2 regions of the Bacillus luti genome follow, and region 2 is predicted to be linked to the other one. Evidence: riboswitches for the same ligand, from Rfam matches in the RefSeq annotation. Region 2 holds a riboswitch; the other holds the start of a gene.
What was found. A riboswitch is a leader RNA that binds a small molecule or an ion and turns the genes downstream of it on or off. The one in region 2 is predicted to bind lysine.
Positions count from the first base shown of each region.

Region 1: it holds a riboswitch for lysine, as region 2 does, so the genes downstream of both, EUC40_RS17220 (aspartate kinase) here and EUC40_RS21635 (amino acid permease) in region 2, are expected to answer to the same signal.

Region 1 covers NZ_CP040336.1:3,396,139-3,402,136, forward strand. The annotation lists gene EUC40_RS17205 (YndJ family protein) at 1-638, opposite strand, end outside; gene EUC40_RS17210 (DUF4166 domain-containing protein) at 644-1,255, opposite strand; gene EUC40_RS17215 (DoxX-like family protein) at 1,259-2,167, opposite strand; lysine riboswitch at 2,360-2,546, shown strand; gene EUC40_RS17220 (aspartate kinase) at 2,749-3,978, shown strand; gene EUC40_RS17225 (VOC family protein) at 4,346-4,801, shown strand; gene asnA (aspartate--ammonia ligase) at 5,211-5,998, opposite strand, start outside.
Region 2 covers NZ_CP040336.1:4,274,931-4,280,928, reverse strand. The annotation lists gene EUC40_RS21650 (MDR family MFS transporter) at 1-1,126, shown strand, start outside; gene EUC40_RS21645 (hypothetical protein) at 1,172-1,375, opposite strand; gene EUC40_RS21640 (ABC transporter permease) at 1,535-2,734, opposite strand; gene EUC40_RS21635 (amino acid permease) at 2,795-4,219, opposite strand; lysine riboswitch at 4,366-4,547, opposite strand; gene racE (glutamate racemase) at 4,748-5,575, shown strand; gene gapN (NADP-dependent glyceraldehyde-3-phosphate dehydrogenase) at 5,627-5,998, opposite strand, start outside.

The sequences.
Region 1 (5,998 bases), 880 kb from region 2:
ATAGCGCATAAATATAGGAACACTGCAAAAAATTCAAATATCCTTGAGTATGTAATACCAATCGCAACTGTCATCGGTGAAATGACTATAATAAACATAATTGCATCATATACTTTACTTCTCTTTTCTCTCTTCCTCCCAATTAAACCCGCTGATAACGGCAATAGAAATGCCGAATAATGAAAGTGTGCAGCTGTAAGTAAAACAATGTCAGAACTAAATTGCATAATCGAAATCTTTGCTACTGAAGCAAAAAACCAGAAACCACCTAAAAACAAATAAATAAACGCACTATCGATAGCCGTTTCTTCTAATGGCTTCCGTCCTCTTTCTAGTAATCTATTTATACCAAATAACGCAACGATCCCCGTATATACAAACCAAATTATCGCAAAGAAAAATTGATTTGTTACGAAAGCTAGCATTGCACAAATCGCTGCTACTGGATATAAAAACGATACGGCTTTATAAAATAATAAATACGATCCATTTCGTGCTCTTTTATCAATAATACAAAAAGACATCGGTATAAATAACAAAATAGATAATAATATAATTGCTTCAACAGGTTTTACATACGGCCACTCACATATTAGAAAAACAATATAACAAGCAAAACCAAATATTATATTTCTCATATCATTTATTTCCTTTCCACAAACGTTCCCTTATAGGAAAATAGCGAACCAATTAACGGATTTCGTACTTGAACATGAATTCGAAAACATTGTAGTTCTTCATCATAACTTTCAACAATTTTTGCCTCTCCGTATAAAAGCTTTGGTAAAGGGATTTTTCTTCCAAACATATAGAACCATTGTTTCTTTGAAGAAATATGCATTGCCCCTAACTCATCAATATGAAAATTCAATGTAGAGACGAGTAAATGTGGTTCACCAAAATAATCTACAATTTCATTATTCTCTTCATCCAGTTGCATAACCGCATTAAAATATCTTTCCTTATCATGAAAATAAAACGTGCGATTCCACCTTACCATTTCTTTTCCAGCTTTATCTCGTCCAGCAGTATTATGTATTACAAAAGGCACCTTTTTTCCCCGTTCTGAGAAAAACATACGAAACATCGATGCAATCTTTAAAATCAATTTAACGAAAAAAGAACCACCATAAATTTCATCCATCTTTCCTTCCCCAATAAAACTATTCTCTTCTGTAATTTCATAGCGTTTCTGTAATTTTGGATGAAGTTTTTTATAAGAATCCCCTAATAGTCTTTCATAAATATTAGCCATACACTATCCCTTTCTCGTCCTCTTGCAATTTTTTGCACTTGGCAAATCGAAGCTATTCATATAACCGACAATCGATAATCCAATTAGAAGCAGGTTTAACGTAATTGGATTAAACGGCTCTGTAAAGCTTGCGATATTCGTAAATCCTGCTGCTATCGTTAAGGCTATTAACACGAAAATATGTAGTATAAATACATTTCGTTTTGGAAATGGAAGTAACCATATGACACCAAAAATAACTTCTAACAGCCCAATTATTTTAAGAATAAAAATACTATTTTCAGTTGAACCAATTATGACCGAAAGCATTTTCACTTCTTCTGAATGAGTAAAGATTATTTTCGGTACAATCCCTTGATATAGCCATACAAAAGCGAATAAAAAACAGACGAGCCAATATGTCATTGTTCTTCTAATTAGCAACTTAGGATGAAGTCCCTTTTCTAACCATAATTTTAAAGCATCAAAACTCCAAGCAGTCGCAGAGCCTAATAACGGGCGAAAAACATATGAATCTATTACATTCCCTATACGGCCAAATCTTGTATCATAATCATATTGTGTTTCAAAATGAATGTATTCATCATTCGGTGTATACTTCCAATACCCACGTCCCATTTGTATAAGCGATAATTGATTGTCTGTCCAAAATTTCAAAGACGAAATCCGTTCTCCAGTTTCTTTTCTAATCTCACCTATCGATTCCCCTTCCCCAGCTATTTCAAGTCCAAATCCGATCTTTGTTTTATACAAAAATTGCTGCGGTTCTCCCTCTTTTTTCTCTAAATATGAAATTTCAGTAAAGCGAGCATCCCACTCTGTATGTATGTCTGGTTCTTGCGTATATTCCCATAATTTCTCCATCGTTGTTTCCATTTCTATCGAAACATAAATAGGGTTTTTCCTTTGCATTCTTCCACCTCCAATGCACTATATTTTTAATGTACATGCAATGAATTTATTTTGCTACATTTTTCACAAACTTTTTCTACAAATAGAAAGAATTTTTAAAATATATATAAAACACTTGATTCCCCGAAAAATTTAAATTATTATAAAACAAATGTTACCAACAACTTCATAAATCAAACACTCTCGCCTAAAACGTGAGATAGAGGTTGCAATACTTATAAGTATTCTAATGGAGACACAGAGATGTCTATGAAATTAGAGGAAAGGAAGTGTTGCCGAAATTGATAAACTTCTCTGCATTTATCAATTGGGGCTGTTTTCGAATAGAAACAGAACTGTCATATGTACAGACATGTACGTATGAAGAGCTATCTACAAAAAAGAGATATCATTTTCATGGTATTCCTTTTTTGGCGGTTTTTTTTATTAGCTCCGTTTTCTGTTTCCCTTTTCCTGTAACAGCACCATCCTCACTTATTTGAGATGGTGTTTTTTGTTTTTCTCTCTGGTAACTACAGGAATATTGGGATTTATATATGTCCTAACCTATTCTTAAAAATGGACGAAAGAAGGAATTCATAATGGAAACGATTGTACAAAAATTTGGCGGCACTTCTGTCGGAAGCATCGAACGCATTCAACATGTAGCAAATTTAATTATTGAAGAATATGAACGAGGACATAGTATTGTCTCTGTCGTTTCAGCAATGGGAAAAAATACAGATGAACTTGTAGCTCTTGCTAACGCTATTACAGAAAATCCAAGTAAACGTGAAATGGATATGCTTCTATCTACAGGAGAGCAAGTGACTATTTCATTATTAACAATGGCACTACAAACAAAAGGCTATAACGCCATTTCATTAACAGGATGGCAAGCTGGTATTACGACAGAATCTGTGCATAGTAGTGCACGGATTACTGAAATTAACACTGATAGAATTCAGTCATATCTTGCTGAAGGCACAATTGTTATCGTAGCTGGCTTCCAAGGAGTCAGTGAAGATTATGAAATTACAACGCTTGGACGCGGTGGTTCTGATACGACTGCTGTCGCATTAGCAGCGGCATTAAAAGCGAAAAAATGTGATATTTATACGGATGTGACAGGCGTTTTCACGACTGATCCACGAGTTGTAAAAACTGCTTACAAATTAGATGAAATTTCTTATGACGAAATGTTAGAGCTTGCAAACCTCGGCGCTGGCGTATTACATCCACGTGCTGTTGAATTTGCTAAAAATCATAATGTCGTTTTAGAAGTTCGCTCAAGTATGGAACAAGAAAATGGAACAATTGTAAAAGGAGAATGTAACATGGAACAACAATCAATCGTTAAAGGTATTGCATTTGAAGATAATATTACACGTATCACCATTAAAGGATTAGAACAAGGTTCACTTTCAACCGTTTTCTCTACATTAGCAGCGGCACACATTAATGTAGATATCATCATTCAAAGTATTACAAATGAAGGAACTGTTCACCTCTCCTTCTCAATCCATTCTAATGATTTAAGAGAAACATTAGAAGTATTGGAACAAAACCAAGAGGCGCTTCACTATGAATCTGTAGAATATGAAAATCATTTAGCAAAAGTATCCATTGTAGGGTCTGGTATGGTATCTAACCCAGGAGTTGCTGCTAATATGTTCACTACTTTAAAAGAAGAAGGTATTCATATTAAAATGGTCAGTACATCTGAAATTAAAGTGTCTGTCGTTATTGACCGTCTTCATTTAGTTACAGGTGTTGAAGCACTTCATCAATCATTTATGGCGAAAATTGAGCCTTTAGTGCAGATGAGTTAATTTCCACTCGTAAAACTTAAAACAAATTATATGAATCTATTTCCTTCCTATATAAATAAAAATAGGGTAGAAATGTTTTGCGAGAAAGTCAAAATTGTTCTATCGAATAACAACTCCAGTATCAAATTCTTGAAACTACTTGAACATGATAACATTCACAAAATAAAGTTCATGCGTATCTCAATAGTAGAAGATTTTCGAAGTGTTGTTCGTTAACAAGATGTTGTATACTATACCTGAAAAAACCTTGTCACATTTTCCCACACTGTGACAAGGTCTTTTATTTAAAAGGAATTTTCAACTTTTTAATAGTATAATTAAGAAGATGATCAGATAATATATTTTTACATATAAGGAGATAAAGACAATGACGAAAAACAAATTACTCAGAATGGACAATGTCAGCATCGTTGTAGAATCCCTCGATAACGCAATCTCTTTCTTCGAGGAGATTGGTTTGAAACTCGAAGGGCGGGCCACTGTCGAAGGTGAATGGGCTGGTCGCGTAACTGGACTCGGTTCTCAGTGCGTAGAGATTGCTATGATGGTTACACCAGATGGACATAGCCGAATTGAACTTTCGCGATTTCTTACTCCGCCCGCTATAGCAGATCATCGAACAGCTCCTGTAAACGCCCTCGGATATTTGCGCGTCATGTTCACCGTTGAAGACATTGACGAAATGGTATCTAGGCTTACTACTAAGCATGGTGCTCAGCTCGTTGGCGAAGTAGTTCAATACGAGAACTCATACCGTCTCTGCTACATTCGCGGAACTGAAGGAATTTTAATCGGTTTAGCGGAAGAACTTGGTAACAAGTAAGTGATATTTTTTAAAAAATTGTTGGCTATGCCAAACAGAAATTCATTATAAATGAAACCACTATATTTTTAACCACGTCCTAACTTTAGAACGTGGTTATGCTTGTTTGAGCTTTTAAAAATGTATTTTCATTTTACATATAGATTTCAATACTCTATCCAAACATTTTTTTAACATATCACTAACATCAAAAAATCATTATAAAGCAATTTTATTATTCACTTTACCCTTTCCTAGGAAATATAACGGACTCTTCTCACTTCTTATCACATATATCCTTGCAATCTTTTCCCTCTAATCCTCCCTTGAATTCCCTCATAATAATGAATTCAGTTATTAGTAAAACTCACTTTTACAAAGTAAAAAAGAGAGTAACTCTATTCCTGAGCCACTCTCCTTCATAATTCTATTAAAATAGATGAATGTTTTCTTTCTTGCAAGCTTCACGTAAATCATCAGGCCATACAGAAGATTGAACTTCACCAATATGTGCTTTTCGTAAGAAGTACATGCACATTCTTGATTGTCCGATACCACCACCAATTGTTAATGGTAGTACGTCTTCTAAAATACCTTTATGGAAATCATATTCACGTTTGAAGTCATCACCTGTTTTCGTTAACTGCTCATCAAGTGATTTACTATCAACACGAATTCCCATTGATGATAATTCGAATGAAGCTTGTAGCACTGGGTGCCAGAATAAAATGTCACCGTTTAATTTCCAATCATCATAATCAGCTGCACGTCCGTCATGTTTTTCTCCTGAACGAAGTGCATCACCAATTCCGATAATAAAGACTGCACCGTGTTCTTTCGCAATCGCATGTTCACGATCTTTCGGTGTTAATTCTGGATATTTATCTTCCAGCTCCTGAGAAGTAACGAAAACGATTTCTTCTGGTAAATACTTTCCTAGGAACGGATACTTTTCAAACAAGTGATCTTCTAAATCTTTGAATATTCCATAAATTGTTTGTACTGTTTTTTGTAAGTAATCGACAGTACGCCATTCTTTTTGAACAATTTTTTCCCAATCCCATTGGTCAACGTAAATGGAATGTGTTGCATCAAGTTCTTCATCACGACGAATCGCGTTCATGTTCGTATATAAACCTTCACCAGCTTCATATCCGTATTCATGTAATGCAAATCTTTTCCACTTCGCTAGTGAATGAACAATTTCTAATTCTTCTC
Region 2 (5,998 bases):
TTTATTGCTAATCAATGTGTTAGCTTCATTAATTATTGGTTTATATGGTGGGTATGTTGGGGATCGGCTCGGTCGTAAAAAGGTGATGATTATTGGACAAAGTATACAAGTCGTTTCCATTGCTTGTATGGGGATTGCAAACTCAGATTATGTAGATTCTCCGTGGTTAACATTTGTGTTTATGTTAGTGAATAGTTTAGGATCTGGACTTATGAACCCAGCGACAGAGGCAATGTTAATTGATGTGAGTACACCTGAAAATCGAAAAGTGATGTACAGCATTAATTACTGGGCTATTAATTTATCGATTGCGATTGGAGCGATATTTGGAGGATTACTATTTGAGAACTATAGATTACAACTGTTTATCGTGTTAACGCTTGTTGCCGTTATTACTTTATATGTGATGGCTGTATATATGGAAGAAGTGTATGTAGCGCGCAAAACAGTAGAAAAGAAAAATGTGTTAAAAGATATGGCAGATAGTTATAAAGTTGTGATGAAAGATAGGGCGTTTTTAATTTTTTGTTTGGCAAGTATATGTACATTATCGTTAGAGTTTCAAATTAATAATTATTTAGGCGTTCGCTTGCAGAAGGAATTTGAAACGGTTCACTTTTTCTTCGGTAATGGTTTCACGTTTGATTTAACAGGTATTCGCATGCTGAGCTGGATTTCTGCAGAGAATACAATTTTAGTTGTGTTATGTTCAGCGCTTCTTATTAAAATGCTGAAAAGCTTCAACGATTTGAAAATATTATATGTAGGCTTATTCATTTATACAATTGGATTTACAATACTCGGAACGAGCAATAGTTTATGGATTTTATTAATGGCAGGGATTTTCCAAACGGTAGGCGAGATGATGTATGTGCCAGTGCGTCAATCTATTATGGCAGATATGGTGCCAAACGAGGCGAGAGGTTCTTATATGGCGATTAATGGGATGGTCTTTCAATTTGCAAAAATGAATGGAGCATTAGGTGTTATGCTAGGTTCATTTCTTGCATCTTGGGGCATGAGTGCTCTGTACTTTATCGTTGGTATGAGCAGTATTTTATTATTTATGAAGGCGATAGGGAAAGAGAAGTATCAGGATGAACGGAATGTTTCTCAGATTGGATAAATTATATAAAAAGCGAACGAACTAGGATCGCTTTTTATATAATTATTAAAACGGATCAACGTCAGCTAAATTTGGGGTGGTGCTCGGTTGTAGTAAAAGGGTTTTTAACGTTCCTACTTCAGAAAGCGCGACCAATATGTAGCCGCTAATAAGTACAATAAGTCCGACGACGCGTAATGTTTGTAAGGTCACTTCACGCTTATTCGTTGCTGCTGAACTTTGGGGCGTTGAAGGTGGAGTGTTGTTCATAGTAGGGCTCCCATCTTTTTTTATTTGTATGTGTGAAATCATTGTTTAACGTATGGAGTGGAATTGTATAGTCATTTTCACTATATGAGAAGTGCCTATGAATAGTGATAAGAAATTTTAGGACGAGAAAAGAGGCTGTTGTATACAGCCTCTTTTACGTTAAAATGAGGAAATCCGTTTTTTTGTTTTTGGTACAATAATAAATTTGATCCATAGTAACCCGGCAATCATAATGATAAGACTATGTAGAATTTGTCCTGTAGAAACAAGTATAACAACTGAAAATACAGCTAATTGAATGACTAGCAATATGAAAATTAAGTGAAGAAATTGCTTCATTCGTTTCTCAGTACCAATCGGATATAATGCTACAATAATATTTCCCGAAAAATATTTCCACAGAGAGCGAAGCTGCATAGAAATCATATATAGGACGATATAAGCGATAGCACCTTTTACATATATATTCGGAACAAAATATAAGGCGAAAGCACCGATTAACCCTAAGCGAGTATATATACCGAAATAATCATTTCCGCGTAAAAATGCTAGTGTATGTAAATAGAAGAAAGTTGCTCGTTTTTTATGTAATAAAGGTTCAATCCAATTCGTAAGCCATTTTCTGCTATTTACTTGTTTTTTTAGTTGCGGTACATCGGTGAAGATGCTCGCAAATTGATAAAAGCGTATGTCCATTTTTTCTTCTTGCTCGATTATGTAGTCCCACGGTATTCGTTTTGTAGGTTGTTTTTTCGTATATAGAAATAGGAAAGCGAGAAGTAAAAGTAATCCGCCTAACACGATTACATTTGCTGTATAAAACAGCATGTAAATAATGAGTGCGTTACAAATAAGACGAGTGATAAGCCATATGCTTTTTTCGTGACTATCACGCCACATCCAATGTATGTACATATTCCAAGCTTTCGTAATCATTAAAACGATAAAGATTGTACATAAGAAAGGTACCGTTACTTGTAATGATTGCAGGGCAAGTGGAACGAGAATAAGGAACGTAAATAATAATGGGAAAAGCTGAATGATGTAATTATATAGAAGAGACTTTTTAAAATAAGATGTTAGTTTCTCTTCTAATGCAAGCAAATAGACAGCATCAGGTTTTTGAATAAATGTACGGATCGAGCATCTCGTTATAATGAATGTAAGTACAATCGTGATGAGTAGTAAAGATATTCCTTTAGAAGGAGATGCTTTTAGAAACTGAGCATAGTAGTATGCGCCAACGCATGAAATAAAGATAAAGCTATATAGTAAACCGTTAATCATACGTGCAAAGTATGTAATGATATTTTGAATATGTTGTTGGAAGCGACTGCTCCATAGTGATTCGATTGACATGTTTTTCACCTCTTTGTTCTATTATATATGTTTTACAAAAGAAAAAACGAGCAAATTGCGTTATGCAACTTGCTCGTTTTTCTTTTCGTTATTTTTTTTCTGATCACGATTCATTAATGGATAGAAGGCAAAACCGATTACGAATAAACCAATTCCGAGAAGGAACGTTTTAATATCGGATGCACCCGTTTTAATAACCCATAGTGCGTAACAAAGTGCGATAACTGCGACTATACCATCTGTAATTCTTGCCCGCATTTCATTTTTATACGTTTCACCAGTTGCAACTAGTTTTAACTGGAAGATTGGCGAAACGAGATATGGAATGAGATAAGCTAAAGTCGAGACGGTAATAACGAATGTATAAGCTTCCGCAATGGTTCCTGATAATGTTGAGAATAAGAACACTTGCGACATAATGTTTGTTAGTCGTAATGAGTAAATTGGACTTCCTTTTTTATTTGTTTTTGCAAAGAAGGAAGGGAAGAAACCTTCTTTTGCTGCTTGATAAGGCACTTCTGAGCTTAATAAAATCCAGCCTAAGATAGAACCGAATAGGGAAGTAAGAGCAAGTAATGCCATCAATTTCCCGCCGCCATGACCCATTGCAGCATTTAATGCATCCGCTAATGGACGTTCAGAAGCTTGTAATTTATCAACGTGAAGCACACCCATTGTTAAAATCGTAATTCCTAAGTAAATGGCAACTGTAATTAGTAATCCTGCAACTGTTGCACGTTTTACTGTTTTTGGAGAAGTAGCACGATTTGATAAAAGAACGGCTGATTCAATGCCGATAAATGCCCAAAGTGTTGTAAGAGCGGCTAAGTTTACTTGTGAAAGAAGGCCGTGTGATACACCTGATTTATCGACCATCGGTGTGTACCATTGTCCAAACTTAGAAGCTTCAAATGCGAATAAAGTAACGACGATGAATAAAAGGAATCCAGTTACTTTCGTTGTTGTTGCTAAGAAGTTTAGTTTTCCAGCTCCGCTTACACCGTTTGTTAATATAATATGAGTTCCCCATAGTAAGATGGAACAAATAGTAAATGTAATTAGTTTTCCGACTTCTATGTTGAAAGAACCGATTGAAAATAGTAGTCGTGTATCTTTCATGATCGGGAAGAAGAGTGATAAATATCCCGCAAAAGATGTAATAATGGCAACGTTACTTGCCCAGTTTGCAACCCAATATCCCCATACCATACTGAAACCAGCCATTTTTTTCTTTTTTGGTGATGAGAATAAAGCATATGCATGACTTTGTGGTCCTGTCGTTAAGTCAGGACGACGAATTGCTAAATTACCGAAAACAAGAGCTAGCATTAAAACACCAAACCCTGTTGTTAACCAAGCTAAAGTGACACCGAGAGGGCTTGCTGTTTGTGCTAACGTACTTGGCACCATGAAAATCCCAGCGCCAACCATGTTACCGACAACGAAAGCTGTTAGTACCCAAAAGCCCCATTTTTTTTGTTGCATAGAAAATACCTCCAAAGTTAGTATAACCAAGTCAAGCGAGGAGATATGTATGTCTTCTTAGTAGAGAAGAGAAGTCCCAAACAAAACAAAAAAAGCACGTAATTTGCCGCTACATGCTTTCTATCTTATAAGAAACCCACGACATACCTCTCGATAGCTCTCCACAAACGAAACGTTTGTGACAGTTCTGCACTTATTAAATGCAGACCCAGCAAGCGTGCATGGTGGACACGACTTACTTCGGCAACCATTCCTTTCTCATTTCTTCATCAATGCCACTACATCTCCTGAAATGATACTCTTAATGATTGCAACCTCTACCTCACCGAGATACGAATGAGGATTTAAATATTAAATTAACGTATTTAAGAGTAACAAATGAATTTTTATACGTCAATGGATATAGTAATAATCAGATTATAGAGAAGAGTTTGTGATTAAAAGAGAGAGGGATTATTATGTAATATCGAATTTTCATAATATAATAAATATTATGAGGGCTAGAAGATTGAGAAGGGGATGAAGTATATGTCTACAGGTCATAAAAGTTCCGTAATAGGTGTGCTAGATTCGGGAGTTGGGGGATTAACAGTTGCGAGTGAAATTATAAGACAATTGCCGAAAGAGAGCATTTATTATATTGGTGATAATAAGCGTTGTCCGTATGGACCAAGAAGTGTAGAGGAGGTACAATCTTTCATATTTGAAATGGTTGAATTCCTCAAACAGTTTCCGTTAAAAGCTCTAGTTGTAGCATGTAATACTGGTGCAGCAGCTGCATTGACTGCGCTGCAAGAAGCACTGTCCATTCCGGTTATTGGCGTTATACATCCAGGAGCAAGAGCGGCAATTAAAGTGACAAAGAAAGGGAAAATCGGAGTAATTGGAACTGTAGGTACGATCCAGTCTAATATGTATGAAAAAGCATTACACGAGCTTGATACATATTTGGAAGTGCATAGTCACGCGTGTCCGACTTTAGCTACAGTTGTAGAAAATCAATTAGAAGATATAGCATATGTAACGCAGCAAGTGAAACAAGCTTTACTGCCATTAACGAAAGAAGATATAGATACGTTAATTCTCGGATGTACGCATTATCCACTTTTAGAGTCTTATATTAAAGAGGAACTAGGAGAGGGTGTAACGATTATTAGTTCTGCAGAAGAAACAGCGATAGAGTTAAGCACAATTTTACAGCACAAAGGAATCCTGTCTGACAATTTGAATCCGAAGCATCGTTTTTTTACAACAGGCTCTGTTTCTTCATTTGAACATATTGCTGAGAGATGGCTAGGGTATCAAATTTCTGTAGAATATGTGAATTTACCTATGGAGAAACAACTCGTGAACTAAATTGTATAAAAAGAAGCTGATCTAAAACTAGATCAGCTTCTACATATAAGATTAAACTAAGTTTAATACAGTTACTTTTTCACGTGTCATAGACTCAAGGCTCTTACGAATACCTTGTGCGCCCATACCTGAACCTTTTACACCGATGAATGGGAAGTGGTCAGGGCCGCGCTCTGTGCGTCCGTTAATTTGAACAGAACCAGTTTCGATTTTGTTAGCAATTGCAAATGCTTTGTTAATGTCTTTTGTGAAGACACTTGCTTGTAAGCCGAACTCTGATTTGTTAGCAATTTCAATTGCTTGCTCATCTGAAGAAACACGGATGATTGGAAGGATTGGGCCGAATGGCTCTTCCCAAGCAACTTTCATTTCTTCTGTTACGTAGTCGATTAATGTTGGGTAAATTAAGTTACGCTCACGTTT